One region of the Halomonas sp. CKK8 genome, then DNA from elsewhere that is predicted to be linked to it. Evidence: riboswitches for the same ligand, from Rfam matches in the RefSeq annotation. Region 1 holds a riboswitch; each other region holds the start of a gene.
What was found. A riboswitch is a leader RNA that binds a small molecule or an ion and turns the genes downstream of it on or off. The one in region 1 is predicted to bind thiamine pyrophosphate.

Region 1 (7,678 bases):
CTCGGCGCCGCTGTCCGGCCACCCCTCCCTCGCCCATGCTCCGGATCGATACCGCTACCGGAGGCAAGATGGGCTACCGCTTCAGTGATCTCACCACCGCCTGCCAGGACGACTGGCGCGCCTATATCGAGCACCCGTTCGTATGCGGCCTGGGCGACGCCACCCTCGACGAGCGCGCCTTCCGCCACTACCTGCAGCAGGACTACCTCTTCCTGATACACTTCGCCCGCGCCTATGCGCTGGCCGGCTACAAGAGTCGCACCCTGGAGGACCTGCGCCAGGCCCACGAGGGGCTCAGGGCGATCCTCGACGTGGAGCTCGACCTGCACGTGGGCTACTGCCGGGAATGGGGCATCAGCGAGGCCGACCTCGCCGCCCTGCCCGAGGCCCGCGCGACCCTCGCCTACACCCGCTACGTGCTCGACACCGGCCACCGCGGCGACCTGCTCGACCTGCACGTGGCGCTGGCCCCCTGCCTGGTGGGCTACGGCGAGATCGCCAACTGGTTGAATGCCCAGTCCTTCACCGTGCGAGGCGACGCCAACCCCTATGACGCCTGGATCGCCATGTACGAGAGCGACGACTTCCAGGCCGCCATGCATGCCGAGCTCGAGTGGCTCGATACCCGCCTGGCGGAGGTGACACCGCGCCGCTTCGCGGAGCTCTGCAGCGTGTTCCGCGATGCCACGCGACTGGAGATCGACTTCTGGCAGATGGGGCTGGAGCTCGCCAGCTGAGGCACTGGCCCCCATTGCCACCCGCCCGCTGGATCTGGTCATGCCAGCGGGCAGCACCACACTGGTGACCGAAAGGTCGCCCGACCACTCGCTTGACGGGGTGCCGTTGAAGACGGCTGAGATCATGCGCATTCGAGCATGGATCCCGTTGAACCTGAACTGGCTAGGACCAGCGTAGGGATCAAGCGACAGGCCGTGTGCCCCCTGACGCCGCAGCCCCTGTCCTTCCCGCCTGTGTCCTCCCTGACAAGACCCCGACAATCCAAGGGAGAACACCATGAGCAAGACCGCCCACTTCCTCGCCGAGACCGCCCGCGTCGACGCGGCCGCCGTCCAGCCGTTGCCCGGCTCGCGCAAGGTCTACGTCGAGGGCTCGCGCCCGGACATCCGCGTGCCCTTCCGCGAGATATCGCTCTCGCCCACCAGGACCTCCGGCGCCGATGAGCAGAACCCGCCGCTGCTGGTCTACGACACCTCCGGCCCCTACACCGACCCGGATGCCGAGGTCGACCTGCGAAAGGGCCTGCCCGAGCTGCGCCGCGCCTGGATCGAGGCGCGCGACGACACCGAGTTCCTCGATGGGCCCAGCTCCGAGTACGGCCGGCGCCGCGCCAATGACCCCACGCTCGCCCAGTTGCGCTTCGACCTGACCCGCTCGCCGCGGCGCGCCAAGGAGGGCCACAACGTCACCCAGCTCCATTATGCCCGCCAGGGGATCATCACCCCGGAGATGGAATTTATCGCCATCCGGGAAAATCAGCGTCGACAAGCCCTGGGAACCGAGGAGGTCGAGCGTATCCTCGGCCACCAGCACCCGGGCCAGGGCTTCGGCGCCAAGCTCCCCGAGGAAATCACCCCGGAGTTCGTCCGCCAGGAAGTGGCAGCCGGCCGGGCCATCATCCCCTGCAACATCAACCACCCGGAATCCGAGCCGATGATCATCGGCCGCAATTTCCTGGTGAAGATCAACGGCAACCTGGGCAACTCGGCGGTGACCTCCTCCATCGAGGACGAGGTCGACAAGATGACCTGGGGCATCCGCTGGGGCTCGGACACCGTCATGGACCTCTCCACCGGGCAGAACATCCACGAGACCCGCGAGTGGATCATTCGCAACGCCCCGGTGCCGATCGGCACCGTGCCGATCTACCAGGCGCTGGAGAAGGTGAACGGCGTCGCCGAGGACCTGACCTGGGAGGTGTTCCGCGACACCCTGATCGAGCAGGCCGAGCAGGGCGTGGACTACTTCACCATCCATGCCGGCGTGCTGCTGCGCTATGTGCCGCTGACCGCCAAGCGGGTCACCGGCATCGTCTCCCGGGGCGGCTCGATCATGGCCAAGTGGTGCCTCTTCCATCACCGGGAGAGCTTCCTCTACACCCACTTCGAGGAGATCTGCGAGATCTGCCAGCGCTACGACGTGGCCTTCTCGCTGGGCGACGGCCTGCGCCCGGGCTCGGTGGCCGACGCCAACGACGCGGCCCAGTTCGCCGAACTCGAGACCCTGGGCGAGCTGACCAGGATCGCCTGGCAGCACGACGTCCAGGTGATGATCGAGGGGCCGGGCCACGTGCCCATGCACCTGATCAAGGAGAACATGGACAAGCAGCTCGCCGAGTGCGACGAGGCGCCCTTCTACACCCTGGGGCCGCTGACCACCGACATCGCCCCGGGCTATGACCACATCACCTCCGGCATCGGCGCGGCGATGATCGGCTGGTACGGCTGCGCCATGCTCTGCTACGTCACGCCCAAGGAGCACCTGGGGCTGCCCAACAAGGACGACGTCAAGACCGGCATCATCACCTACAAGATCGCCGCCCACGCCGCGGACCTGGCCAAGGGTCATCCGGCAGCCCAGCGCCGTGACAACGCCCTCTCCAAGGCGCGCTTCGAGTTCCGCTGGGAGGACCAGTTCAACCTGGGGCTCGACCCGGACACCGCCCGCGAGTACCACGACGAAACCCTGCCCAAGGACTCGGCCAAGGTGGCGCACTTCTGCTCCATGTGTGGGCCGAAGTTCTGCTCGATGAAGATCAGCCAGGAGGTCCGCGATTCGGTCTTCAAGGGCAGGGCCAAGGACAAGGGCCTCGATGGCGACCGTGACGCCGTGATGCAGGGCATGGAGGAACAGGCCGAGAAGTTCCGGGAACAGGGGGCGGAGCTCTACCGGGAGGTCTGACCGCCGCCGGCCCACCCACCATGCAACGCGCCCCCGCCGGTCTCACGGCGGGGGCGCGTTGCATGGTCTAGCGGTGTGGGACCCGCCGTCAGATCAGAAGCGGAACGTCACCCCGACGCTGGCGGCGTCGAAGGTGTAGTTCGACTCATCCAGGTAGCGCATGTAGTCGGCGCCCACGGCGAGGTTATGCGTCACGTCGAACTCACCGCCGGCGCCGTAGGAGAAGCCGCTCTCGGTATCCGCGTCGAAGTCCACCTCGGTGAAACCCGCCAGGCCATAGAGGCGGAATTCCGGGGCGATCGGCAGGACCCCCTTGGCATAGGCGCCGGCCAGGTAATCCAGCTCGGCCGGGCCGTCGGAGCCGCCGGTACCGAGATGGCCCTCGAGACCGAAATAGTCGTTGAATGCCACGCCACCGCGCAGGCGCAGGCCGGTGCTGTCGAAGTTGCCACGTCCGTCGGGGTCGAGCTCCCAGAACATGACGTCGCCACCGAGGTACGGGCTCGGCTGGTAGTTCATCGGGCTGCCCTGGGCATGGGCAGTGGCCCCGGCCAGCAGCAAAGCGGCGGAAACGGCGGAAATCGTGATGGTCTTCATGGTGAACCTCCCAGTTAGGAAACAGTGTTTCCCTATGCAAGGATCATTCTGGTACAGCCTAGACGAAAGTGCAAGATGTTCCGCTCCCGACGCCCCGCCGGAAGCGATGCGGACGACAGGGTGTCCGGCGTCAAGCGGCCGGGGTCACTGCATTCCGCACTGCAACATGCTAGATTCGCCCTGCCCGAGGCCACTCGCCAGGCAACCCCCTGGCCACACCGCACGCGCCCCCGATACCCCAGAACAGGATGCGCCATGAACGACCCGGTACTGGTAATCAACTGCGGCTCCTCGTCGATCAAGTACGCCCTCGTTCCCGCGGCTCCCGACCAGCCTCGCCTGGCCGGCCTGGCCGAGCGGCTGGGCGGGGTGGATGCGCGCCTCACGGGCATAGACGGCACCGGCCGTGAGTTCTCATGCCCCCTGCACGGCGCCGACCACGCCGAGGCCATGGCGGCCATCCTCGAGCGCCTCGAAGGACAGCATCCCGTGGCGGTGGGGCATCGGATCGTCCATGGCGGCGAGCGCTTCACCCGTGCCACCCGCATCGATGCCGACGTGCGGCGCGCGATCGAGGCCACCGTGGCCCTGGCCCCGCTGCACAACCCGGCCAACCTGGCGGGTGTCGAGGCGACCCTGGCACTCTTCCCCGACCTGCCTCAGGTGGCGGTCTTCGATACCGCCTTCCACCAGACCCTGCCCCCCCGTGCCTATCGCTATGCGCTGCCGGAAGGGCTCTATCGCAACCACGGCATCCGCCGCTACGGCTTCCATGGCAGCAGCCACGCCTATGTGAGCGCCCGGCTGGATGCCCTGAGCGAACGCGTCCATGGCGGCTGGCTCATCGCCCACCTGGGCAATGGCTGCTCCACCTGCGCGGTCTGGCAGGGTAAGAGCGTCGATACCAGCATGGGACTGACGCCCCTGGAGGGGCTGGTGATGGGCACCCGCAGCGGCGACGTGGACCCGGGCCTGCATGCCCACCTGGCCCGGCAGCTGGGCTGGTCGATCGAGCGCATCGACACCCTGCTCAACAAGGAGAGCGGCCTGCTGGGGCTCTCCGGCCTCTCCAACGACATGCGCCGCCTCGAGCAGGCTGCCGCCGAGCACCACGCGGGCGCCGAACTGGCCATCGAGGTGTTCTGCTACCGCATCGCCAAGTCGCTGGCCGCCCTCTCCTGCGCCCTGCCCCGCCTGGATGGTATCGCCTTCACCGGGGGCATCGGCGAGAATGCCAGCGCCGTACGCGCGCGGGTGGTCGAGCAGCTGCCCCACTTCGGCCTGCGGCCGGATGCCGTGGCCAACGCCGCCACCTTCGGTGGCCATGAGGGCCGCATCGATCGCGACGCGGGCGGTCCCGAGCTGTGGGTCATCCCCACCGACGAGGAGGGGCGCATCGCCGAAGAAACCCGCCAGCTGCTGCAAGAGGGCCACCATGACGCCACTTGATCACCGTTCCGAGCCTCGCAACCTGCTGCTGGTGCCCACCGACAGCGGCGTGGGCCTGACCTCGGCCTGCCTCGGCCTGATCCGCGCCCTGGACACCCTCGGGCTCAAGGCCGGCTTTCTCAAGCCGTTCCGCCAGGACGAGCTGAACGGCAACGGGCCGGACCGCTCCTGTGCCCTGGCGGCCAGCACCCTGGGCCTGGCGCCACCGGCACCACTCCCCCAGGCCCGGCTGGAGCGCCTGCTGCGCGAGGACCGCAGCGACGAGCTGATGGAAGAGGCCGTGGAGCGCCATGCCCGGGTCGCCTCCCCTGAGGCCGGCGAAGCCCCCGAGCTAGTGGTGATCGAGGGACTCGCACCCAGCCCGCACAGCAGCTATGCGACCCGGCTCAATGCCCAGCTGGCCCATGCCCTCAATGCGCGCACCATCCTGGTCGCCGACGGGGACCTTAGCGACCCCCAGGACCTGGCGGAACGGCTCGACATGCATGCCCAGGCCTTCGATGGCGTGGAGTCGCCGCGCACCCTGGGCTGCATCCTGATGCGGCTGCGCCCGCTGCCGGATGGCGATGCCCCCGCGCCCCTGGCGGCCCCCGAACTCACCGCTCGGCGTGACGAGGAACTGGTCGCCCGCCTGCGTCGCTACCTGCCGGCCCTGGGCGGCGAGCGCTTCCAGTTGATCGGCGCCGTGCCCTGGCATGCGGCCCTCTCGGCACCGCGGGTACTGGACGTCGCCCGGGCCCTGGAGGCTCGCTTCCTGCACGAGGGCGAGGCCGCCAGCCGCCGCGTGCTGGGCACCAGTCTGTGTGCGCGCAGCGCCTCCCATGCCCTGCACGTGTTCCGCCCCGGCCGCCTGCTGGTCACCCCCGGCGACCGCGACGACATCCTGCTCGCCGCGGCGCTCTCGACCATGAACGGCGTACCCCTGGCGGGCATCCTGCTGACCCACGATGAGCTGCCGGATGAGGCCATGATCGAGTTCTGCCGCCCCGCGCTGCGCAGCGGGCTGCCGGTGATGGCGGTGGATTCCGACAGCTTCGCCACGGCCCAGCGCCTCGACCGCATGGCCAACGACATCCCCATCGACGACCCGGAGCGGGCCGAGCAGGTGACCCGCTTCGTCGCCGGCCACCTCGACCTGGCGTGGCTCAAGGAGAACCTCAGCCGCGGCTATCCGAGCCGGCTCTCCCCTGCCGCCTTCCGCCACCAGCTGGTCAAGCTGGCCCAGCAGGCCAGCAAGCGCATCGTGCTGCCCGAGGGCAGCGAGCCGCGCACCGTGGAGGCCGCGGTGATCTGCCAGCAGCGCGGCATCGCCCGCTGCGTGCTGCTGGCCAGGCGCGAGGAGGTCGAGGAGGTGGCCCGCCAGCGCGGCATCGAGCTGCCCGAGGGGCTCGAGATCCTCGACCCCGCCGGCATCCGCCGGGACTACGTGGCGCCGATGGTCGAACGACGCCCCGACAGGCTCAACGCACTGACGGCCGCGGACCAGCTCCAGGACAACGTGGTGCTCGGCACCATGATGCTGGCCGAGGGCGAGGTGGACGGCCTCGTCTCCGGAGCCATCCACACCACCGCCAACACCGTGCGTCCGGCCTTCCAGCTGATCAAGACGGCGCCCGGCTACCGGCAGGTGTCGTCGATCTTCTTCATGCTGCTGCCCGAGCAGGTGGTGGTCTATGGCGACTGCGCCGTGAATCCCGACCCCGACGCCGAGGCCCTGGCCGAGATCGCCATCCAGAGCGCCCGCTCCGCCGCGGCCTTCGGCATCGAACCCCGGGTGGCGATGATCAGCTACTCCACCGGCGAGTCAGGCAGCGGCGCCGACGTGGAGAAGGTGCGCCAGGCCACCCGCATCGCCCGGGAGCGCGAGCCCACGCTGTGCATCGACGGCCCCCTGCAGTACGACGCCGCGGCCATCGAGAGCGTCGGCCGCCAGAAGGCCCCCGACTCCCCGGTGGCGGGTCGCGCCACGGTGTTCGTCTTCCCCGACCTCAACACCGGCAACACCACCTACAAGGCGGTCCAGCGCAGCGCCGGGGTGGTCAGCGTCGGCCCCATGCTGCAGGGCCTCAACAAGCCGGTGAACGACCTCTCCCGAGGCGCCCTGGTCGACGACATCGTCTACACCATCGCTCTGACCGCCATCCAGGCCGCGCAGCAGGGCTGAGCGCACGTCTCACCCTCGACCCGCGGCCCGGTGATCCCAGGGTTGACCGCGTCGCTGGCCCGACACCGGGAATCGGAATATCCTCTGGAGACGAGCGGCCTGCTCACGACAGGCCCTGAACACCAACACGGAGAACGAAATGGCCGGCTTGCTACCCGATGTCGACCCGGATGGACTGCTCGAGTACTCGGTGGTCTACACCGACCGCGCACTGAACCACATGTCGAAGAGCTTCCAGGGCGTGATGCGCGACGTTTCCTCCACGCTGAAGGAGGTATACAACGCCCATTCGACGGTGATCGTTCCCGGCAGCGGGACCTTCGGCATGGAGGCCGTGGCCCGCCAGTTCGCCAAGGAGCGTCGCTGCCTGGTGATCCGCAACGGCTGGTTCAGCTATCGCTGGAGCCAGATCCTCGAGATGGGCCAGATCCCCTCCGAGGTCAACGTCCTCAAGGCGCGTCGCCTCGACGAGGATGACCCCACCTCGCCCTTCGCCCCGCCTCCCATCGAGGACGTGATCGAGTCGATCCATGACCAGCAGCCCGATAT
Region 2 (7,678 bases), 1.8 Mb from region 1:
GCGCATGTCGTACTCGACTTGCACAGTAAAGCGCCCCGGCGGCATTACCACCGGGGCGCTGAGTCATGGCGATGAGTGAGCTCTGGGGTCAGTTACCCCCGAGACTCAAGGCCACGAAGTAGGAGTTGCCGTCACGGTAGAGCCGCACCGGGATGGCCTGGCCTTCCGGCAGCTCGGCGACGATATCGGCCAGCTGTTCCGGGCTTTCCACCTGCTGCTGCCCGATGCTCACCAGCACATCGCCCGGGCGGATCCCGGCGGCTGCCGCGCGTCCGGCGGGATCGATATCGGCGATGCGCACGCCATGGTCGAGTCCGAGCTGTTGGCGCTCGGCGTCGCTCAAGGGCTGTGCCGCAATGCCGAGGCGTGCCGGTTCGCTCTCGTTGCCGGCCTGGTCGGCACCCGCGTCCGGCCACTCGCCAACCGCCACGGTGATCGATTGCCGCTCGCCTTCACGCAGCACCAGCAGCTCGACCTCCTCGCCGGGGGCCACGCCGCCGATCAGCCTGGGCAGCGTGGTGGAGTGGTCGACCTCCTGGCCATTGGCTTCCAGGATGATGTCGCCCGCCTGGAGCCCGCCTTCGGCCGCCGGGCCGTCGGGGGCCAGGTCCGCGATCAGGGCGCCTTCGGCCTGTTCCAGTCCGAAGGAGCTTGCCAGGTCTCGGGAAACCGGCTGGATCCGGACGCCGAGCCAGCCGCGGCTGACGTACCCCTCGTTGCGCAGTTGGTCGGCGACATCCATGGCCACATCGATCGGGATGGCGAAGGAGAGCCCCATGTACCCGCCGCTGCGCGTCAGGATCTGGGAGTTGACGCCGATCACCTCCCCTTCCAGGTTGAACAGCGGCCCACCGGAGTTGCCCGGGTTGATGGCCACGTCGGTCTGGATGAAGGGCACATACACGTCCTGGGGCAGGGTGCGGTTGATGGCACTGATGATGCCGGCCGTCACGGAGTGATCGAAGCCGAAGGGGGAGCCGATGGCGGCGACCCACTGGCCCACTTCAAGGTCTCCCGATTCGCCCATGTCGAGGGTGGGAAGGTCGTCGGCATCGACCTTGAGCACGGCGACATCGGTCTTGTCATCGCTACCCACCAGTTCGGCCTCGAGTTCGCGCCGGTCGTTGAGGCGCACCAGGATCTCGTCGGCCTCCTTGACCACATGGGCATTGGTCATGATGTAGCCGTCTTCATCGAAGATGAACCCCGAGCCCAGCGAGCGGCGCTCCTGGTTGCCCTGGCCACGGCCGCCGCCGGGGGGCATGGGGATGCGGTCACCGAAGAAGTGCCGAAAGATCTCGGGTATCTCCTGGCCACCGAACTGGCCGGTGGGGGGTGCCTGTCGCTCGACCGTCCGGGATGTCGAGATATTGACCACCGACGGGGCGGCGTCCTCCACCAGTTGGGTGAAGTCCGGCAGGCGCTGTTGCGCCAGCGCGGGCTGTGAAGCGACAAGGAGAAGTCCCAGCAGCATTAGCCAGGAAAGCGTGCGTGTCTTGACTTTCACGATGGGCTCCTGTGTGGCATCGGGTGTCTGGCGTCATGATCGGCGGCGATAGCCCCGGCGGGGCCCGTCATACGCCGATATCCTCGTCATATTCCTTCCCGGAGTGTGACTTGAGGGGCGAATCATCGTTGCATTCGGGCTCATGCATGAAGGTGCCGGTCGTCTCGACACTGCCCAGGTCCTGGATCGTGCGTCGCCCGAGCAATACCGGGTAATTCATGTCGTCGCGATCCTCCAGGCTGAACTGCTCCTCGCGAAGCGTCTCCCCCATGCAGAGCGTCATCAGCACCACGGGCCGGCTCTCCACCCCGCCGGCACCTCTCACCCGCAGGTCGCGAAACACCGGCCGCTCGAAGGTCTTCGAGACGACTTCGTTCGTCGCCTCGTCCTCCAGCTCGGTAGTGAATCGCACCCAGTCCTCGCCGTCGCGCTCGAAGGCCTCGATCTCCTCGGCCTGCATCGACGACGTCAGGGCACCGGTGTCCAGCTTCACCTTGACCTCCGTGCCCCAGGGCTCGATGGTGCCCTTCTCGACCCAGCCATAGGTGTCGGGTTCGGCTGCCTGGGCGGCACTCCCCAGCAGCCCGGCGCCGAGCAAGGCCAGCAGTGTTCCTCGGATCGATCTGTGCATGCGTTTCCTCCCTGACTACACGTGGATGATGTCGGTGATGCGAATGGCAATGCGTCCATGATCCATGGACTCGCCCTGCGACCGTCATCGAGGAAACGGAGTTCCGTCATCGCCGAGAGGCGTCCCTCGCGCGAGACCTCCGGGGCCGCTTGCCCGGTGCCGCCGGCATGCCCACGGGAATCGGGCCCGGGTGGTCGCCAGGGGAGGGCGGCGCTATGATGTCCCTCGATCCCGCCGCTATCGGCCCGCCAGGCCACGATGCGAGGCGCGATCCCACAATCCATTCACTTGTCGCCAGGGGAGTCCCGTTGCCGAGAGCGTCGGCCGAGGCTGAGAGAGCGCATGGCGCTGACCCTGGAACCTGATCCGGTTCATACCGGCGGAGGAAGTGCGACATGCCCTACCTGACGTCTGCCGTGCTCGGCGCGGCGCTGCTGTGCTTTGCCTTCCTGGGCCTCCGGGCCCGCCGGGCCGATGGCCCCCTCGACGACTATGTCACCGCGCGCAACTCCCAGGGGGCCCAGTCGCTGGGCCTCTCCTTCCTGGCCTCCGGGATGGGGGCCTGGATCCTCTTCGCGCCCCCCGAGATCGGGGCCTTCGTCGGCCCGCTGGCGCTGGCCGGCTATGCCATCGGCTCGGCGCTGCCGTTCATCGTGCTCGGGCTCTATGGCCCGGCGATCCGCCGCCACCTGCCCGAGGGCGCAGCATCGGCGAGTTCGCCGAGGCCTGCTATGGCGCCGGGGTACGGCGCTGGGTGTCGCTGGTCTCGGTGCTGTATATGGCCTGCTTCCTGGCGGCGGAGTTGACGGCCATCGGTGCCATCACCGCGCTGCTCTCGGAGGTGCCGCCGGCGCTGGTGGTCATCGGCGTGGCGGTCTCCACGCTGCTCTACACGGCGGTGGGCGGCCTGAGGGCGAGCCTCGCCACCGACCGCTGGCAGGCCTGGCTACTGATCGCGCTGCTGGCCCTGGTCGGTAGCGTGGCGCTGATGCGCCTGCCCGCGATGCCGGTGGACGCCGCACTGCCGTCGATCCCCACCGGCAGCGCCCTCGCCGTGGCGCTGACCCTGGTGATCGCGGTCACCGCGGCCAACCTCTTCCATCAGGGCTACTGGCAGCGCGTCTGGGCGGCGCGCGACGACCGCGCCCTGGGTCGCGGCGCCTGGCTGGGCGGCGGCATCACCGTGCTGGTGGTCATGGTGGTCGGCGGCCTCGGCATGCTGGCGGCCATGGCCGGCGTGGCGCTGGGCGAGCCGCCGATCCCCTTCTTCGCGCTGCTCGCCGAGGCGCCGGGCTGGCTGGCCCTGCCGGCGCTGGTGCTGGCGGTGACCCTGGTCGCCTCCAGCGTGGATACCCTGCAGAACGGCCTCGCCTCGCTGGTGGTGGCAGGTTCCGGCCGGCGCGGGCTCTCCCTCGGCGCGGCACGCTGGGTCACGGTGGCGCTGATGGTGCCGGTGGTGGGCATAGCGCTGCAGGGGCTCTCGGTGCTGCGGCTTTTCCTGATCGCCGACCTGCTCTGTGCGGCCATCGTGGTGCCGGTGCTGCTGGGCCTCTGGTCGCGGATGAGCCCCCTGGCCGCGGTGGCCGGCGGCGTGGCAGGCATGGTCGGCGCCATCCTGCCGGGCTGGGTGGCCCAGGGCAGCCTCGCGGCGGGCGTGCTGGCGGCGAGCTTCCCCGGCAGCATCCCGACCCTGCCGCCGTTCCTGGGCGCGCTTCTCGCCTCCACCCTGGTCAGCCTGCTGGTGGCCGGGCTCCGGCCGGCGGGGAGGGCGCGTCCGGCCTGAGACGTTGCCAGTTCGGTGGCGGGCGGCCACGCTGAGAGGGTCCATCCGTGTTCTCGAGGAATCGCCCCATGCAGGTCTGGTCACCGGTGCGCCCCGGGGTGCTTGTCCTGCTCGGGCTGCTGGCGGGCTGTGCTGCCAGTCCCGACTGGCGCTCGGATGTTGCCGACCGCGACCCGCGGGACGCCCGCTGCCTGGAGCGGCTGGCCGCGTTCGACGCGGCGGTGGCAGACGCCGGGGTGACCGATGCCGGGGCGTCCCGGGTGGCGGGCTTTCCCTACCTGCGGACCGACCGCCTGCTCGCGAGCCTGGGTGACGAACTGGACAGCACCGCGGCCTTCGCCGACTGGGTGACCCGGATGCGCGAGCTGGATGCCGAGGCACGCGCCATCGAGGCCGCCAACCTGCCGGCTGCCGGACGGGACGCGCTCCCGGCGCCTTCCGGCGCCGAGCAGGCCGAGGTCGTCCATGCCTGCGCCGAGCGCCTGATGCAGCGTGAGCTGCTGGCCGGGGTGGGAACCGGGCCGGCCCGCGAGCAGTTGCGGGCGGCGGTCGAGGCTCCCGACCACTACCGGACCTGGCGCCGGGCGCTGGGGCTCTATCCCCTGACCCGCCTCGGCCTGGCGATCGGCTACAACCGCTGGAAGGAAAGCCACCTTGACACCTTCGAGGCACCTTTCGCGACGATGCCGGCCGAGGCCCCCCTGGTTCGCTATGCGCCGCCCGGCGGCCAGCCTCGGGATGCCGAAGCCGCCGCTCGGTGGCTTCGCGAGGCGCCGCGCAGCCCGCTCGGCTTCGTCGAGCTCGAGCGCGAGGCGCTGTTGCGCCTGGCGGCGCACCATGCCCCGGTGTTTCTCGTCGAGACCCGCAGTCACGACGACCGTTTCGGCGCCCCCTACTGGTTTGCTGGCCCCGAAGGCCCGCTGCCGCGGGTGGACACCACCCGTCCGGTAGCCGACGTGCGGTTGAGCCATACCCGCTTCGAGGGCGAGCTGTTGCCGCAGCTGGTCTATACCCTGTGGTTCCCGGCCCGCTCCAGGCAGGGTGCGCTGGACCTGCTCGGCGGGCGCCTCGATGGCCTGGTATGGCGGGTCACCCTCGACGAGCGGGGACGGCCTTTGATCCACGACAGCATCCATCCCTGTGGCTGCTACCACCTCTTCTTTCCGGTACCGCCCCTCGAACGCGTCGAGGTGGCCGCGGATGCGGACCTGCGCGAGGCGCCGCTGACGCCCAGCGAGGCACCACGCCTGGTGGCGGGACAGCGGCTCGCGGTACGCCTCGCCGCGGTCAGCCATTATGTGGAGAACCTCGGCGTTGCGGATTCCCACGTCGACGTGGCCGAGACGCGCCGCTACGCGCTCGAGGCGGTGTCGGTGCCACCTGACCATGGCCGGCGTTCCCTGGCGCTGCCCGGTGGCGGACGGCGCAGCCTCTATGGCCCCGATGGCCTGGTACCGCATACCGAGCGCCTCGAGCGCTTCCTGCTGTGGCCATCGGGCATCCTGAGCCCCGGCGCCATGCGTCAGTGGGGGACCCATGCCACGGTTTTCGTCGGCCGGCGCCACTTCGACGACCCCCGGCTGTTCGAGGCAGCCTTCGAGCGGCCGGCCTCCGCTCTCGCAGCGACAAGCCAAGATGCCGTACCCTGACGACCACCCTCCGGGGGAATCCCCGACACCGCAAGAGGACGCCCGACCATGAGTGACACACCTGACGATCCCCGCCGCCGCCATTCCGCCGAGGTAGTGGACGGGGTCGGCAAGTCCGCCAGCCGTGCCATGCTGCGAGCGGTGGGCTTCACCGACGAGGACTTCGCCAAGCCCCAGGTGGGCATCGCCTCCACCTGGAGCAACCTCACCCCCTGCAACAGCCATATCGACGAGCTGGCCCGCCGGGCCAGCGACGGGGCTGACGGGGCTGGCGGCAAGGGGGTGATCTTCAACACCATCACCATCTCCGACGGCATCGCCAACGGCACCGAGGGCATGAAGTACTCGCTGGTGTCGCGGGAGGTGATCGCCGACTCCATCGAGACGGTGGCCGGCTGCGAGGGCTTCGACGGCCTGGTGGCCATCGGCGGCTGCGACAAGAACATGCCGGGCTGCCTGATGGGGCTGGCGCGCCTCGACCGGCCGAGCGTCTTCGTCTACGGCGGGACCATTCTGCCCGGCACCGGCCATACCGACATCGTCTCGGTGTTCGAGGCCATGGGCGCCTACAGCCGCGGCGACCTGGACCTGATCGAGGTGAAGCAGATCGAGGAGACGGCGATCCCCGGCCCCGGCTCCTGCGGCGGCATGTACACCGCCAACACCATGGCCTCGGCCATCGAGGCGCTGGGCATGAGCCTGCCCGGCAGCTCGGCGCAGAACGCGGTATCCCAGGCGAAACGCGACGACTGCAAGGCAGCCGGCGCGGCGGTGCTCGAGCTGCTCGAGCGCGACATCAAGCCCTCCGACATCATGACCCGCCAGGCCTTCGAGAACGCCATCACCGTGGTGATCGCCCTGGGTGGCTCCACCAATGCGGTGCTGCACCTGGTCGCCATGGCCAGCACCATCGGCGTGGAGCTCTCGCTCGCCGACTTCACCGAGATCGGCCGCCGCGTGCCGGTGGTCGCCGACCTGCGCCCCAGCGGCCACTACATGATGAGCGAGCTGGTGGCGATCGGCGGCATCCAGCCGCTGATGAAGACCCTGCTCGAGGCCGGCCTGCTCCACGGCGACTGCCTGACGGTGACCGGCCAGACGCTTGCCGAGAACCTGGCCGACGTCGCCCCCTATCCCGATGACCAGCAGATCATTGCGCCGCTGGATCGTCCCGTGAAGGCCGAGAGCCACCTGCGCATCCTGCACGGCAACCTGGCGCCGGAAGGGGCGGTGGCCAAGATCACCGGCAAGGAGGGCACGCGCTTCGCAGGCTCCGCGCGGGTGTTCGGCTCCGAGGAGGAGGCCCAGGCGCGCATCAACGACGGCACCGTGGTGGCCGGCGACGTGGTGGTGATCCGCTACGAGGGGCCCCGGGGCGGGCCCGGCATGCGCGAGATGCTCACGCCGACCTCGGCCATCATGGGCCGGGGGCTCGGCAGCGAGGTGGCGCTGATCACCGACGGGCGCTTCTCCGGCGGCAGCCACGGCTTCGTGGTGGGCCACGTGACGCCCGAGGCCTTCGACGGCGGCCCCCTGGCGCTGGTGGAGGATGGCGACCAGATCACCATCGATGCCGAGGCCGATACCATCGACGTCGACCTCTCCGCCGAGGAGCTGATGCGCCGCCGCGCCGCCTGGCGCCAGCCCGAACCGCGCTACGCACGCGGGGTGCTGTCGAAGTACGCGCGCACGGTGAGCTCGGCCTCCACCGGGGCGGTGACCGACCTGCCGGAGTGACCCTTCCCGACCGCCGGCATCGCGCCCGGCGGCATGGGCTATCCTTCGTCATGGCAGGCGCCGGCCGGTACCGGTGCCTGTCGCGATGCCAGGCGACAAGGAGGCCACCATGCCAGAGCCCATCCGCGGGGTCCTGCCCGAACTGGGCGTGCATTCCGAGACCGGCACCCTGCGGCAGGTGATCGTCTGCCGTCCGGGCCTCGCCCATCGGCGGCTGACGCCCTCCAACTGCCATGCCCTGCTGTTCGACGACGTCTTCTGGGTCAAGCAGGCCCAGCAGGACCATGACGTCCTTGCGTGCGTGATGCGGGACAGGGGCGTGGAGGTGCTCGACCTCAACGACCTGCTGGCCGAGACCCTCGATATCACGG
Region 3 (7,678 bases), 900 kb from region 1:
CGCCGACCTGCTGGATCGTGGCTTCGTGCGCGCCTCGCTGGCCGATGGCCGCGGCTGGCTGGCCAGTGCCGACATCTCCGGTGGCCGGCTGATGCCGGGTGAGCCCCAGGCGCCGGGCCAGCCGGTCGGCGACCGGGTCCGCCTGGCCAGCCTCGGCGCACCGTCCCCGGGCGCCGCCTCGCCGCCCGAGACCTCGGCCTTCCCGCCGGCCCCGGTGGAGGCGCCAACGGCCGCAGTGGAGGCCCCGCGGCAGGCGGTGGCTTCGCGGGTCGCCACCGTCGAGACACCGGCTGACACCACGGCGGCGAGCCTGGCGCAGGGCTCGGCCGACGACCCGATCCGCGAGCTGATGGCCAGCACCCGCTCGTCGGTGCCCGCCCCGGACGGCGATGCCCGCCAGGGCGACTGGGGCGTGCAGGTCGGCGCCTTCAGCGATGCCGTCCATGCCCGCACCCTGGCCTCCCGCGCCGCCAGTCAGCTGGCCAGCGAACTGGCCGATGCCCGTATCGCCGTGGCCGATGCCGACAAGGCCGGCGTCTACCGCGCACGCCTGGTGGACATGAACGAGGGCCAGGCCCACACCGCCTGCCGTCGCCTGGTGGCCCAGGGCATGGAGTGCATGGTGGTCCAGGCCAGCCTCTGAGGGCTTGCCCTCCGGCACGTCACCGACTAGCGTAGTGACCTCCACCCACCCCGCCGGCCCCAGGCCGGCGGGGTGGCTTTTTGGGGTCTGCCAGGGGAGGGCATGCGGCATGTCACCGTCATTCAAGGGTATCGGCTTCATGTGCCTGGGCGTGCTCTGCCTGGCCATCGGCGACGCCATCGCCAAGTGGCTGGGCGAGGTGCACTCGCCGCTGCAGATCATCTTCTTTCGTACCCTGGTCTCGCTGCCGCTGATCGCGGTGCTGGCCCGGTTCGGCGGTGGCCTGGGCAAGCTGCGGACCCGACGCCCCGGGATCCACCTGCTGCGCGGGCTGATCTACACCGGCACCATGTTCTGCTTCGTGCTGGGCCTGACCCTGCTGCCGCTGGCCGAGGCCACCGCCATTGCCTTCGTGGCACCGCTGTTCGTCACCCTGCTCTCGGTGCCGCTGCTGGGCGAGCGCATCGAGGGACCGGTGCTGGCGGCCTCGCTGGTGGGCTTCGCCGGGGTGCTGATCGTGGTGCGTCCCGGCGGTGAGGCCTTCGACCCCGGCGCCCTGGCGCTGATCGGGGCGGCGATCTTCTACGCGTTGATGATGATCACCGCACGGCGCTGGGGCGGCACCGAGCACCTCTGGGCGATGGTCTTCTACATGACCCTGGTGCCCTTCGTGGTGACCGCCATGGCGCTGCCCTGGGTGTGGCAGACGCCCCATCCCTGGCACTGGCTGGCCTTCGCGGGATCGGGCCTCTTCGGGGTGGGCGCCACGGCCTTCATCACCATGGCCTTCCGCCATGCCCCCGCGGCCATCGCCGCTCCCTTCGACTACACCGCCATGCTCTGGGCGGTGCTGCTGGGCTGGTGGTTCTGGGGCGAGATGCCGGACCTCTGGGTGTTCGTCGGCAGTACCCTGATCATCGGCAGCGGCCTGGCGATCGCCTACCACGAGCGGCGCACCACCCTGAAGCGCCGGCCGACCTCCTGAGTCCCCCTCGATGGATGTCAGGGGCAATGTGCTCTTAAGCCCCACTTAAGCTCAGACCCCGAACATGGCCCTGTTGCCTACCGGCGGTAGTCGTCGGAAGGTGCCGCCGGCCTCAGGGCAGGCGGCTATCCGCCACTGTCTTCTCGGAGTTCAAGCATGAAGCACACCCTCGTCAAAGGAATCGTTGCCTCCAGTCTGCTGGCGGCAAGCCTCACTGCCCTGGCCGGGCCGACCTGCACCGACGCTCCGCAGAACGACTGGATGAGCGAGGATGAGATGAAGCAGCAGATCGCCGACATGGGCTACAAGGTCAAGGAGTTCAAGACCACCGATGGCAGCTGCTACGAGATCTACGGCTGGGACGATCAGGAGCGTCGGGTCGAGATCTACTTCAATCCGGTCAACGGCGAGATCGTCAAGCAGGAAGTCGACTGAGCGGAGGCCATGCCATGACCGGCAACGCGAGGGGGACGCGAGTCCGTGTCTGGGACCCGCTGGTCAGGATCGTCCACTGGTCACTGGTGGCCGGCTTCCTGGCCAACTACTTCCTCACCGAGGAGGGTGAGGGCCCCCATCAGTGGATCGGCTATGGCGTGGTGGCGCTGGTCGGCGTGCGTATCCTGTGGGGCTTCGTCGGCCCCTGGCCGGCGCGCTGGCGCAGCTTCTGGCCGACACCCCGGCGACTCCGGATGTCGCTTGGGCCACTGGCCGAGAAGGGCGGCGGGGCCGGCGCGCCGCCGCCTGGCATCACCCATACCCCGCTGGGGGCCGTGATGATGTTGACGCTGCTGGCCCTGTTGCTGGGGCTGGGCACCACTGGCTACATGATGGAGGAGACGGATCGCTTCTGGGGCGTCGAGTGGGTCGAGGAGGCCCACGAGCTGATGGCCAACGCCATCCTCTTCCTGATACCGCTGCATGTGCTTGGCGCACTCGTCGAGAGCCGCAAGCGACGCGACAACCTGATCGCCGGCATGCTGCACGGATATCGTCGGCCCCCTGGAAGGCGGCACTCGGACGCCTGACCCCGCCCCCGGACATGCCGTCGCCACCCGCCGGGTGGTGACGGCATTTTTGTGGCTTATTTGTGGCTAGCGTGGTGACTGGCTGGCGAAGGCGCTTGCCGCAGCCTCGGGGTCGGGGGTGCCGCAGATCGCCGAGATCACCGCCAGGCCCTCGGCGCCGGCCTGGCGCGTCGAGGCCACGTGCTCGGCCTTGAGGCCGCCGATGGCCACGCTGGGCAGGGGGCTGGCGGCCACCAGGGCGGCCAGCCCCTCGAAGCCGAGCGGTGTGGCATGGTCTTGCTTGCTGGGGGTGGCGAAAACCGGGCCCAGCCCCAGGTAGTCCAGCGCCTTGGGGTCGAGGCGGGCGAGCTGGTCATGGGTCTGGACCGAGAGCCCGAGGATCGCCTCCGGGCCGAGCGCCGCGCGAGCCCGGGCCACGTCGCCGTCGTCCTGGCCGATGTGCAGGCCGTCGGCGCCGGCTGCGAGCGCCACCTCCAGCCGGTCATTGATGATCAGCGGCACACCGCTGCCGGAAAGCGCGGCCTTGAGGCGGCGTGCCTGGTCGACCAATTCGGCATCAGAGGCGTGCTTGTCGCGCAGCTGCACCACCGTCACCCCGCCGCGCACCGCCGCCATCACGGTCTCCACCAGGCCATGCGCTGCGCAGAGACCGCGGTCGGTGACGAGATACAGGGAGAGGTCAAGGCGCATGGTCCACCTCCAGGCGGGCCCGTGCGGCCAGCACCTCGCCATCCAGGTGATAGAGGGCATCGAGGAAGGCCACCGCGAAGCTGCCGGGGCCACGCGCCGCCTCGCCGGCCAGCTCCCCGGCCACGGCGTAGCAGGCCAGCGCCGCCACCGTCGCCTCGAAGGGGTCCTCGGCGCCGGCCAGGAAGGCCGCCACCACACCGGTCAGCGCGCAGCCGAGGGTGGTGACCCGGGGCATCAGCGGGTGGCCGCCCTCGAGGCGGGCGAGGCGCCGGCCATCGGTGACCAGGTCCACCTCGCCGGTCACCGCGACCACCCCATCCGTCTGGCGGGCCAGCCGGGTGGCGGCGTCGCGGGCCGCCTCGGCCGGGTCGGTGCTGTCCACGCCGCGTCCGCCGCCGGCCTGCCCCGCCAGGGCGATGATCTCCGAGGCGTTGCCACGGATCACGTCCGGCGCGAGCGCCAGCAGTCGCGCGCCGGTCTCGCGGCGATAGCGCGTGGCGCCCACCGCCACCGGGTCCAGCACCCAGGGCCGCCCCGTCTCCCCGACGGCCAGGGCGGAGGCCTCCATGGCCTCGACCCAGTGGGGCGAGAGGGTGCCGATGTTGATCGTCAGGGCGCCGGCCAGCGCGGTGAACTCGGCGGCCTCCTCACGGGCATGGACCATGGCCGGCGAGGCGCCGATGGCCAGCAGCACGTTGGCCATGCTGTTCATGGCCACATGGTTGGTGATGTTGTGGACCAGCGGGCTGGTCTCGCGCACCCGGGCTAGGTGCGCGGCGGGATCGATGGCAAGCATGGGGCCTCCCCGGCGCGGGAGGTGCGGCGCGGCGGCAGGTCCGGGATCGCACGACTCCCTACGCCGGCATTATCCGGGTCAGGTTCCGAGGGTGCGTCTCAGCCGTGGCGATGTCGCCGCGGCGCCCCTGTCGTCAGGTGTCCACTATCCATACCGGCCACGCGCCTGTAAAGCCGGTGGGGTCAAGGGCTATCTTCGCGGACCACGGAGGCGTGCTTCTGTTCGCGGGTCCATTTCCCCTGTGGCTTGTCGAGGTACTGGAAGTGCTCATTGGTGAAGCTGCCTTGGATACAGGCGTAGCGATAGAGCACCGTGTCCAGTCGGTGGACATCCAGTACCCGGTTGAAGACGCCGGGGCCTGTCATGTCGAAGACGCCCTTGATCGTATTTTCCTCGATATTGGTGTCGATCGCCTGGATGACCGCCTTCAGGTGCGGGCTGTTCGGGGCACTGGCGATGAAAAAGTTGTTGAGGCTTTCGCGCTTGGTGCGGATGAACAGTGACGATCGGTCGGGCCCGAGCAGGCGGCCTAACGGCCAGGTCAGGTGGGCGTCGATATCCAGATAGACACCGCCATGAGCCTGCAGTACCAGGACACGCCAGAAGTCTGCCTGGGCCGCACCGATTCGCAGTCGGGAGTAGTTCCTGTAGATGCGTCCGGAATAGTGCTGCCTGATGAAGTCGGCTCGAGCTTCGGTGATCATGAAGCGATACTCGAAGCCGGGTGCCATGCAACGGTTGAACAGGTAGTTCAGGTAGACCGGCAGGGTCACGCGGTCGGTGAAGTTGGTCTGCCAGAGGATCCGGGGAATGGCGGCCGGGTGCCGGCTACGAATCCAGGGGCCGGCCCTGGTCGGTAGGGTAAAACGCTTGTCGGGGAAGGCGAAATGAAAGGCGTAACATGCAAGCTTGAGCAGGTTGGCAGCAAGCTTGATCAGACGACTCGCCATCACTCTATGCAGTGGATTCATGGGGGTGCCTGTCGGGTTGGGGCCAGCGCGAATTCCTGAGGCGTTGCGCTGCGTATCGTTACCGTCATCCGGAGCAAGCGCAACACCCACCTGGCGACCTGCTGGTCGGAGGCACCTTCCTGCGTGGCCGCATGCCATGCGGCGCAGTGTCCTGCCGCAGTCTCTTCGCGTGCTGTCCGCATGTTGTGACGCCTGACGCTTGCCTCAGCCCATCACCTGGAAGCCAACCAGGGTGATCAGGCTGGCCAGTACCAGGCTGTTGAGGGTATCCATGTCGTCCTCCCCCTGCCAGCGGCTCGGGCAGAACAGGGCGAGTGCCATGGTGCCGAGCGTGACCAGCCCCAGCGGAAACGCGATGGGCTCCCAGACGGCGGCCAGCACGTTCAGCGCCAGCAGCGCCAGGCCGGCGAGCATCAGCGGCAGGATGGCACGGTTCCCGGTGGCGGGCGTGGTATCGAGTACTATCGTCGCGCTCCGGTTCATGGTGTCGCCTCGTGTCGGGTCCTGTCAGCAACACCTTACTGTGTCGCCCTTTCCTTAAGGATTTCTTAAGGTAGCATGACCAGAGTGTGACGGCGCCGCCTCCGGCGCCTTTCTCCCCTCCCTACCCACCGACAGGTCGCTCGCCGAAATGGTGTGCCGGCCCATTCAGGATCGTGACCTTCGCATGCTCGCAACCCTTCTCGAGCGCTGGCGCTGGCTGGGCGCCTGGTCCCTGGCCAACCTGCTGCTCGCCTGGCTGATTAGTCTGCCCTACCTCCCCTATATCGCCCCCGAGGGCGCCGAGCAGTGGGGCTATCTGCTGCTGGTGTTCCTCGGCCATATCGCGCTGTTGGTGTGGCTGGGCGCCCTGCCGTTGCTGCTGCTGACGCCGCTGCTTCGCGCCCCCTGGTTGTGGCTGCTCACCACCCTGTGGGCCGGCCTGCTTCAGCTGGTGCTGCTGCTGGATACCTTCGTCTATGCCCAGTACCGCTTCCACCTGAGCGGCTTCATCCTCGACCTGCTGGTCAACGCCGGCGGCGACGTCTTCCGCTTCTCGTGGGTCACCTGGAGCCTGGCCATCGGCGGCGTGCTGGCGATGCTGGGGCTGCAGGGGGCCCTGGGGGCCTGGCTCCGGCGGCGCCCGCCGTCGCGGCCGGTATTGCCGGTGCTGGCCATCAGCCTGCTGGCCCTGCTCGGGGTGCACGGCTGGCATGCCTGGGCCGACGCCCACTACGACCGCGACATCACCGGCATGACCCGCCATGTGCCGCTCTTCTATCCCGCCACCGCCAAGCGTTTCTTCGTCAAGCGGGGCTGGGTCGACCCCCAGGCGGTGCGTGACCGGGAGGAGCTGGAGGCGGCGCAGGGCAAGGCCCAAGACCTGGATTACCCCACCGCACCGCTGAGCTGCTCGTCGCCGGCCACCCCGGCCAACCTGCTGCTGGTGGTGCTGGACACCGCGCGCCACGACCTGCTCAACCCCGAGGTGATGCCGAACCTCAGCCGCTTCGCCGATCGCCCCGGCTGGTACCGCGCCGAGGCGCACTTCAGCGGAGGCAACTCCACCAAGGCGGGGGTCTTCAGCCTCTTCTATGGCCTGCCGGTCACCTACTGGGATGCCTTCACCGGCGGCCAGACGCCGCCGGTGCTGATGGAGAGGCTCGAGGCCGCCGACTATCGCTTCCAGGTGCTCTCCTCGGCGACCCTGGTGAGCCCCGCCTTCGATCGCAACGTCTTCGCCGGCCTGGAGGATGTCTCACTGACGCCGGCCAAGGGCGAGCCCTGGGAGCGTGACCGGCAGATCACCGACGATTGGCTGGCCTGGATGGAGGCCTCGGCAGAGGCGCCCAATGCCACACCGTTCTTCGGCTTCCTCTTCTACGACGCCATCCATGGCTACAGCCATCCGCCCGACTTCCCTCGCTTCACCCCCTACTGGGAGCAGATCAACCATATGGCACTGGGGCCCGACTTCGACCCCGAACCCTACTGGAACCGCTACCGCACCGCGGCACGCTACGTGGATGCGCAGCTCGGGCGGGTGCTCGACGACCTCGAGCGGCGCGGCCGGCTCGACGACACCGCCGTGGTGATCACCTCGGACCATGGCGAGTCCTTCAATGAGCACGGCCAGAACTACTGGGGCCACGGCAGCAACTACACCCCGGAGCAGGTGCAGGTGCCGCTGGTGATGCACCTGCCGGGGCGTCCCGGCGGCGTGCTCCAGGGCCGCACCCACCACGCCGATATCGCCCCGACGCTGCTAGAGGCGCTGCTCGGCTGCGAGGCCGCCCCCGAGCGCTACACCCTGGGCCATAACCTGCTCGCGCCCGAGGGCGGGCGAGACTGGCTGCTCTCCGGCAGTTACATGGGCTATGGCATCCTGCTGCCGGAGTACCAGATCGCCGTGCATCCGACCGGCGCCTTCGAGGCCTACGACTACCGCATGAACGAGCTCGAGGCGGTGCGCCCCTCTCCCGAGGTGGCCGCCGAGGTGCTGCAGGCGCTGTCGCGCTTCTATCGGTGAGCGTGCGGCGCGAGGATGAATGCCGTATGAACGCGGCGTTAAGGCTGCTGAAAGCCGCA
Region 4 (7,678 bases), 1.1 Mb from region 1:
CGCCACCGGAATAAGGCGCAAGAAACAAGGAGCAAGGCATTGTGCGCTACCGAGGCATCGGCTAGTGGCCAGCCTGCGGGCGTTCAGGGCCGCCGCGCATGGCGCAACAGTCGACGGATCTGCAGCAGGTCATGACGCAGCAGCAGGCGCTGCTCCTCGCCAAGCCGGGCGATATCCACCCAGCCATCGGGGCTGCGCCCCTCGATGAGGGCCCGGCGCTGCTCGTCGAGCATCAGCGCCTGCAGCCGCTCGTGTGCCGCGGTCAGTGCCCGGGCATGCTCGGCGTCGAGCGCCTCCAGCATCACCAGCGCCACCAGCCGCGAGCGGGTATCCGGCGGCCGTACCCCGTGGCGCACGGCCAGCAGGCGCACCGCATTCACCAGCGGCAGCATTCCCTGGCGCTTGAGGTTGATGGCCCGCTCATGGGGGGCGCCCTCGCCGTCGCCGCTGAGCCGGCCGAGCCGGTCCAGGGCCAGCGGCAGCTCATCGAGCAGGCTCGTCATCTCGTCGAGGAAGAGGTGGGCTCCCGGGAGCAGCCGGGCCACCCGATCGGCCAGGGCCTCGGCGAGCTCGGGCTCGCCGTGGACCGGGTGGAAGTCGAGCAGGATATTGGCCTGCTGGACCCGCTTGACGCGACGCTCCGCGGTCCAGATCTCCAGCTGTGCGCGCCACTCCGAGAGCCGCTTGCGCCACATCGGCCAGCGCGCCATGACATGGCCCTGGCAGAGCGGGATCCCGGCCGCGTCGAGGCGCGCGGTGAAGCGCTCGCCCAGCGACTGGAAGTAGCCGTCGATCTCGGTATGCCGATCGTCAGGGTAGTCGGCGATGATCATGGCGTTGTCCTGGTCCGGCGCCAGCAGGCTCTCGTGGCGCGCCCCCGAGCCGAGGGTCAACACGCAGAAGGTCGCCGGCGGCGCCCCCCAGCCCTGGCCGCGCATCTCCTCCAGGGAGAGGGTGATGGCGCGCCGGTAGAGCCAGTCGTTATGGTCGCTGATCAGCTGGCTGATACGCCAGGCGGGCAGGTCGAGCCGGTCGAGGGCCTCCAACAGCTGGCCTTGCCAGGCATGGGCCTCGTCCAGATCGGGAGCGGGCCCGAGACTTGCCAGGGCCTGGCCCAGCGGGGCCAGCAGCGCCGGCCAATCGCTGGGGTCGGGCAAGGTATCGGTGGCGAAGAGCCCTCGCCAGGGCGAGGGTCGGTGCAGCAGGCGCATGGAGGCTCCGGATCATGCTGTGGATCGGCATGTCCTGAAGTATAGGGCGAGCCTCAGCGCGGCGAGAACATCTCGTCGCCCACCTCGTCGATGAAGCGCTGCGCCTTGCTGACCATCAGGGCGTCGCAGGCCTCGCGGCCGGGCAGCATGTCGGAGCGCTCGAAGCGGTGCTCGAGCATCTCGCCCTCCTCCCCGTCGGCGGCGGGCAGCGGCTTGCGGATCCAGCCGCTGACACGGTACTGGCCGCCCTGGTCGGCGGGTTCGGAGATGATCAGGTAGCCCTTGTACTCCACCGGCTCGGCGGCCGCGGCGTTGCCGGACTTGCCCTCGCCACCGCCGAACAGGCCGGATAACAGCTTCTTGAACATGGTGCTCTCCTCGCGGGTGATGGGCCTCGACACGACGACGCCGGCGGCGGGCCGGCGTCGAAGAAGGCATGACGGTGAGTCTCAGTCCTGCCTGCGGCCCTTGCCGGCGGCGATGCGCAGGCGCAGGGCGTTGAGCTTGATGAAGCCCTCGGCATCCTTCTGGTCGTAGGCGCCAGCGTCGTCCTCGAAGGTGGCGATGGACTCGTCGAAGAGCGAGGCGTCGGACTTGCGGCCCGCCACGGTGGCACTGCCCTTGTAGAGCTTCATGCGCACCACGCCGGAGACGTTCTTCTGGGTCTCGTCGATGGCCGCCTGCAGCATGCGACGCTCCGGGCTCCACCAGTAGCCGTTGTAGATCACCTCGGCATACCTGGGCATCAGCTCGTCCTTGAGGTGCGCCTCCTCGCGGTCGAGGGTCAGCGACTCGATGGCGCGATGAGCACGCAGCATGATGGTGCCCCCCGGGGTCTCGTAGCAGCCGCGGGACTTCATGCCCACATAACGGTTCTCGACGATGTCGAGGCGGCCGATGCCGTTGTCGCCACCCAGCTTGTTGAGCTTCTCGAGCACCTCATGGGGCTTCATCGGCACGCCGTCGATGGCCACGATGTCGCCCTTCTCGTAGGTCAGCTCGATATAGGTGGGCGTATCCGGCGCGGCCTCGGGCGACACGCTCCAGCGCCACATCTCCTCCTCGGCCTCGGCCCAGGGGTCCTCGAGGATGCCGCCCTCGTAGGAGATGTGCAGCAGGTTGGCATCCATCGAGTAGGGCGACTTCTTCTTGGAGGAGAAGTCTACCGGGATGTCGTGCTGCTGGCAGTAGGCCATCAGCTTCTCGCGGGAGTTGAGGTCCCACTCGCGCCAGGGGGCGATCACCTTGACGCCCGGCTTCAGGGCATAGGCGCCGAGCTCGAAGCGCACCTGGTCGTTGCCCTTGCCGGTGGCGCCGTGGGAGATGGCGTCGGCGCCGGTCTGGTCGGCGATCTCGATCAGGCGACGGGCAATCAGCGGGCGGGCGATGGAGGTGCCGAGCAGGTACTCGCCCTCGTAGAGGGTATTGGCGCGGAACATCGGGTAGACGTAGTCGCGCACGAACTCCTCGCGAAGGTCCTCGATATGGATCTCCTTGACCCCCAGCGCCTGGGCCTTGGCCCGGGCCGGCTCGACCTCCTCGCCCTGGCCGATGTCCGCGGTGAAGGTCACGACCTCGCAGTCATAGGTTTCCTGCAACCACTTGACGATGACGGACGTGTCCAGGCCGCCGGAATAGGCGAGCACGACCTTCTTGACATCGGACATGCTGAGGCTCCTCTAGTAGCGTTCTCGAAGGAGGCGATTATAGCGCGCCGAGCCAGCAGCGAATACCGGCGACGCGACTCGCCGAGGGCAAGCTGCTAGACTTTCGCGGTTTCGAGACACGATGGCCCAGACAAGGAGAGGTGCATGAGCGAGGCGATCGCCCGCGAACTCATGGCGCAGCGATTCCGCAGCTTCCTGCCCGTGGTGGTGGACCTGGAAACCGGCGGATTCAATCCCGAGCGCGATGCGATCCTCGAGATCGCCGCCGTCACCCTGACCATGGACCCGGACGGCAACCTGGTCCCCGACGCCACCTACGCCTACCATGTCACCCCCTTCGGGGGAGCCAACGTGGAGCAGTCGGCGCTGGACTTCACCGGCATCCGGCTGGATGACCCGCTGCGCCGCCAGGTGGCTGTCAGCGAGGCCGAGGCACTGGGCGAGATCTTCCGCCCGGTGCGCAAGTCCATCAAGGCACACGGCTGCACCCGGGCCGTGCTGGTCGGCCACAATGCCGCCTTCGACCACGGCTTCCTCAACGCCGCGGTCAACCGCTGCGGCATCAAGCGCAACCCCTTCCACCCCTTCTCGAGCTTCGACACGGCCTCGCTCGGCGGCCTGGTCTATGGCCAGACCGTACTGGCCAGGGCCTGCCGCGCCGCGGGCATCGAGTTCGACAACAGTGCCGCCCACTCGGCACGCTACGACACCGAGCGCACCGCCGAGCTGTTCTGTGCGATGGTCAACCGCTACAAGGACCTGGGCGGCTGGGCCCTGGCCCAGAAGGAGCAGGGGCTGGAGGAGTAGCGCCAAGCGGCCAGAGGCGTGTGATGATCTCGTCAACAAGCAACCCCCGAAGGCCGAGACCTCCGGGGGTTGCTTGTAGCTCGGCGCTTGACGCCCGGCGTTTACTGCTTCTCGTCGCCCGGCTCCTCGGTCTGGGCACGGGAGGCCGCGGCCTTCACCAGCTTTTCCAGCTCGCCGGTCTGGTGCATCTCGACCACGATGTCGCAGCCGCCGACCAGTTCACCCTCGACCCACAACTGCGGGAAGGTCGGCCAGTTGGCCACCTTGGGCAGCTCGGCACGTATGTCCGGGTTGTCCAGGACGTTGACGAAGGCGAAGCGCTCGCCGCAGGCCATCAGGGCCTGGACGGTCTGGGCGGAGAAACCGCACTGCGGCAGCTGGGGGGTGCCCTTCATGTAGATCAGGATGGGGTTCTCGCCGATCTGGCGCTGGATGTTCTCGACGGTGGTGCTCATGACGTCTCCCTTTCTCGTGTGTCCGGGCCCCGGCGAACCGGGCCTCGATTGACCGTGGCCGTCAGGCGCCCGGGCAATACCCGAGTATGCTGGTCGGCCTTGTGGATGAGGGCCATTCTACTGATGACGGTCGCGTTGCGCATCCCCTGTGGGCTGGCTAGGATGGTCGTTTTTTCCCGTGGAGCGACACCATGGCCACCCGCCATTTCCTCACCCTGCTTGACCTCGGTCCGGACGAGCTGCGCTACCTGATCCAGCGCGCCATCTCGATCAAGAACGGCCTGAAGACCCACGGGCCAACCTACACGCCCTTCGCCAACCGCACCCTGGCGATGATCTTCGAGAAGTCCTCGACCCGCACCCGGGTCTCCTTCGAGACCGCCATGGCGCAGTTCGGCGGCCATGCGCTGTTCCTCTCGCCCCGCGACACCCAGCTCGGCCGCGGCGAACCCATCGGCGATACCGCACGGGTGCTCTCGGAGATGGTCGATGCGGTGATGATCCGCACCTTCTCCCACGAGGGCCTGGAGACGTATGCCGCCGCCAGCACGGTGCCGGTGATCAACGCCCTCACCGACGACTACCACCCCTGCCAGCTGCTCGCCGACGTGATGACCTGGACCGAGCTGCGCGGCAGCGTGAAGGGCCGTACCGCGGTGTGGATCGGTGATGGCAACAACATGTGCCACTCCTGGATCAACGCCGCCCGGCAGTTCGACTTCCAGCTGCGCATCTGCTGTCCGGAAGGCTACGAGCCACGCCAGGGCATCCTGGCGGCTGCCGGCGAGCGGGTGACTATCGTGCGCGATCCCCAGCAGGCCGTGGCGGAAGCCGACCTGGTGACCACCGACGTCTGGGCCTCCATGGGCCAGGAAGAGGAGCAGGCCAGGCGCCAGGCCGATTTCGCCGGCTTCCAGGTGAGCGAGGCGATGCTCGACCGGGCGAAGGACGACGTGCTCTTCCTGCACTGCCTGCCCGCCCACCGCGGCGAGGAGATCAGCACGACCCTGCTCGATGACCCGCGCGCCGTGGTCTGGCAGGAGGCCGGCAATCGCCTGCATGCCCAGAAGGCGCTGATCGAGTTCCTGCTGCTGGGACGCGTGGAGGGCTGAGGGACGCGCCCCGCCCGGCGGGCAGGATTCCCGGGCGGGGGCATCTTAGACCTTGGTATGACATCGACCTTCGTCGCATGTATAATGCGCTGCAGCAGAATCCTTCAGGAGATGCGGCAGCATGAGACATGACACCCCCAGCACCACCGGCATGCAGCGCAGCCTGCGCCAGTGCCTCTCCAACATGGCCGCCCTGCTCTATCGCCAGGGGCACGTCCTCGAGACGGTCACCGTTCCCCACCGCGGCCTCGACCGCCACGCCCTCGAGGCACTCGGCGAAGCCGACCGCGACTGGGCACCCTGCCAGCACGTCCTCGAGACCAGCCGGGCGGCCACCTGGAACGACCAGCAGCGCTTCGTGCTGACCGACCTCGGCCGCGAGCTGCTGTTCGACATGTTCGGCGAGGGGGCCGCCGACTGCGCCTGAACCGGACAGGATGCTCCCTCGATGCCCGGGCACGCGACGAGATTGCGTGCCCGGGCATCTTTGGTTAAGTTGGCAGGACTTGTCGGGGAGCCCCGGTACGCGCAGCAAGCCGTGCACGGGGGCTGAGATCGGTACGGCCGAACCCGTTGAACCTGATCAGGTTGATGCCTGCGGAGGGAACAAGCGGCATGTCACGCCTGCCTGCCCCCTGTCGCCTTCCCGCCTGGTCAGCCATGTCTCCTGCTGGATGGCCGCTATCTTGACAACCACCACCGATCACGTCGCCGTCGCCGGGGCCGGCCTGCTGGGGCGCCTGGTCGCCTGGCAACTGCTCGCCGACGGTCACGCCGTCACCCTCTATGACGCCGGGGACCTGGACGCCCCACCGGCTGCCGCCTGGACCGCCGCCGGCATGGTCGCGCCGCTCTGCGAGACGGCCGTCTCCGAGCGCTGCGTCCATGACATGGGCCGTTTCGCCCTGACCCAGTGGCCGCGGTGGCTCCAGGCCCTCGACGCCTCATCGCTGTGGCAGCAGCACGGCAGCCTGATGGTGGCGCACCCTCAGGACCTGGGCGAGCTCACCCAGTTCCGCCGCGACCTCGACCACGCGCTGGGCGGCAACGCCCCCTGCCAGCCCCTCGACGCCCGAGAGATCCACCGGCTGGAGCCCGACCTGGCCCCCGGCTTCCAGCAGGGCCTCTACCTGCCGGACGAGGCCCACCTGGACAACCGGGCCCTGCTCACCCGCCTGCTCGACGAGATTCGCGCCCTGGGCGGGGAGTGCCGCGCCCACTGCCCGGTGGAAACCTTCCCCGGCGAGGTCATCACCGCCGACGGCCGCCGGGGCTTCGATCTGGTCATCGACTGTCGCGGCACGGGCGCCCGGCCGCGTCACCCTAGCCTGCGCGGCGTGCGCGGCGAGACCCTGCACGTGCAGACCGACGAGATCCGGCTCTCGCGCCCGGTACGGCTGATGCATCCCCGCTACCAGCTCTATGTGGTCCCCAAGCCGGGGCATCGCTTCGTCATCGGCGCCACCCAGATCGAGAGCGAGGACCGCTCGCCGGTGTCGCTGCAGTCCTCGCTGGAGCTGGGCAGCGCCCTCTATACCCTGTCCCCGGCCTTCGCCGAGGCGCGCATCCTGGAGCAGGGGGTCAACCTGCGCCCCGCCTTCCTCGACAACCTGCCCCATGTCACCCACCGGGAGGGGCTGGTCACCGCCAACGGCCTGTTCCGGCACGGCTACCTGCTGGCCCCGGCCGTGGTCTGCCACCTGCTGGCCGGGATCCGCGGCCACGGCGAACGGCCCTTCGCCGACACTCTGGCGGCACGCCCGCCGCAGGAGAATGCTGCATGAACGAGATCACTCTGCGCCTCAACGACGAGGCCGTCCGCCTTCCCGCCGGCACGCCGCTCACGGACGCCCTGCAGGCGTGGCACTACGCCGACCGCCGCGTCGCCGTGGCTGTCAATGGCGAGTTCGTGCCCCGCTCCGCCTACGCCGGACGGGTCCTGCAGGACGACGACCGCATCGATATCGTGGCCCCGGTGGGAGGTGGCTGATGGACGCGCTGCACGACGATACCCTGACGCTGTATGACGAGGCCTTCGCCAGCCGCTTCCTGCTCGGCACCGCCCTCTACCCCTCGCCCACCGTGATGCAGGAGGCCATCCGGGCCGCCGGCTGCGAGATGGTCACCCTGGGCCTGCGCCGTCAGAACCCCGCCGCCGGCGACGGCGACGCCTTCTGGCAGATCCTGCGCGACAGCGGCTGCCGGCTGCTGCCCAACACCGCCGGCTGCCGCTCGGCCCGGGAGGCGATCACCCTCGCGCAGATGTCCCGCGAGCTCTTCGACACGCCCTGGATCAAGCTCGAGGTGATCGGCGACGACTACAACCTGCAGCCGGACCCCTTCGGCCTGCTGGAGGCGGCAAGGGAACTGTTCGACCAGGGCTTCAAGGTACTGCCCTACTGCACCGACGACCTGGTGCTCTGCCA

Region 2: another riboswitch for thiamine pyrophosphate. It lies ahead of P8934_RS02800 (sodium:solute symporter); the one in region 1 lies ahead of thiC (phosphomethylpyrimidine synthase ThiC).
Region 3: another riboswitch for thiamine pyrophosphate. It lies ahead of thiM (hydroxyethylthiazole kinase); the one in region 1 lies ahead of thiC (phosphomethylpyrimidine synthase ThiC).
Region 4: another riboswitch for thiamine pyrophosphate. It lies ahead of thiO (glycine oxidase ThiO); the one in region 1 lies ahead of thiC (phosphomethylpyrimidine synthase ThiC).

What each region holds. Positions count from the first base shown of each region.
Region 1 is NZ_CP121193.1:2,816,172-2,823,849, forward strand. It holds gene tenA (thiaminase II) at 69-737, shown strand; TPP riboswitch at 824-935, shown strand; gene thiC (phosphomethylpyrimidine synthase ThiC) at 1,015-2,919, shown strand; gene P8934_RS13340 (porin family protein) at 3,013-3,516, opposite strand; gene P8934_RS13345 (acetate kinase) at 3,772-4,965, shown strand; gene pta (phosphate acetyltransferase) at 4,952-7,129, shown strand; gene P8934_RS13355 (aminotransferase class V-fold PLP-dependent enzyme) at 7,269-7,678, shown strand, end outside.
Region 2 is NZ_CP121193.1:577,384-585,061, forward strand. It holds gene P8934_RS02790 (DegQ family serine endoprotease) at 89-1,507, opposite strand; gene P8934_RS02795 (ATP-dependent zinc protease) at 1,575-2,138, opposite strand; TPP riboswitch at 2,425-2,544, shown strand; partial or broken gene P8934_RS02800 (sodium:solute symporter) at 2,534-3,921, shown strand; gene P8934_RS02805 (hypothetical protein) at 3,990-5,570, shown strand; gene ilvD (dihydroxy-acid dehydratase) at 5,619-7,307, shown strand; gene P8934_RS02815 (arginine deiminase) at 7,417-7,678, shown strand, end outside.
Region 3 is NZ_CP121193.1:3,711,728-3,719,405, reverse strand. It holds gene P8934_RS17610 (serine hydrolase) at 1-643, shown strand, start outside; gene P8934_RS17605 (DMT family transporter) at 753-1,628, shown strand; gene P8934_RS17600 (PepSY domain-containing protein) at 1,785-2,063, shown strand; gene P8934_RS17595 (cytochrome b/b6 domain-containing protein) at 2,078-2,653, shown strand; gene thiE (thiamine phosphate synthase) at 2,720-3,343, opposite strand; gene thiM (hydroxyethylthiazole kinase) at 3,333-4,139, opposite strand; TPP riboswitch at 4,178-4,278, opposite strand; gene P8934_RS17580 (glycosyltransferase) at 4,322-5,110, opposite strand; gene P8934_RS17575 (hypothetical protein) at 5,315-5,593, opposite strand; gene P8934_RS17570 (DUF3413 domain-containing protein) at 5,778-7,619, shown strand.
Region 4 is NZ_CP121193.1:1,722,744-1,730,421, reverse strand. It holds gene P8934_RS08350 (sensor histidine kinase) at 1-14, shown strand, start outside; gene P8934_RS08345 (DUF294 nucleotidyltransferase-like domain-containing protein) at 84-1,211, opposite strand; gene P8934_RS08340 (HlyU family transcriptional regulator) at 1,265-1,579, opposite strand; gene P8934_RS08335 (argininosuccinate synthase) at 1,661-2,878, opposite strand; gene rnt (ribonuclease T) at 3,023-3,685, shown strand; gene grxD (Grx4 family monothiol glutaredoxin) at 3,787-4,140, opposite strand; gene argF (ornithine carbamoyltransferase) at 4,332-5,252, shown strand; gene P8934_RS08315 (hypothetical protein) at 5,374-5,679, shown strand; TPP riboswitch at 5,753-5,875, shown strand; gene thiO (glycine oxidase ThiO) at 5,939-7,036, shown strand; gene thiS (sulfur carrier protein ThiS) at 7,033-7,242, shown strand; gene P8934_RS08300 (thiazole synthase) at 7,242-7,678, shown strand, end outside.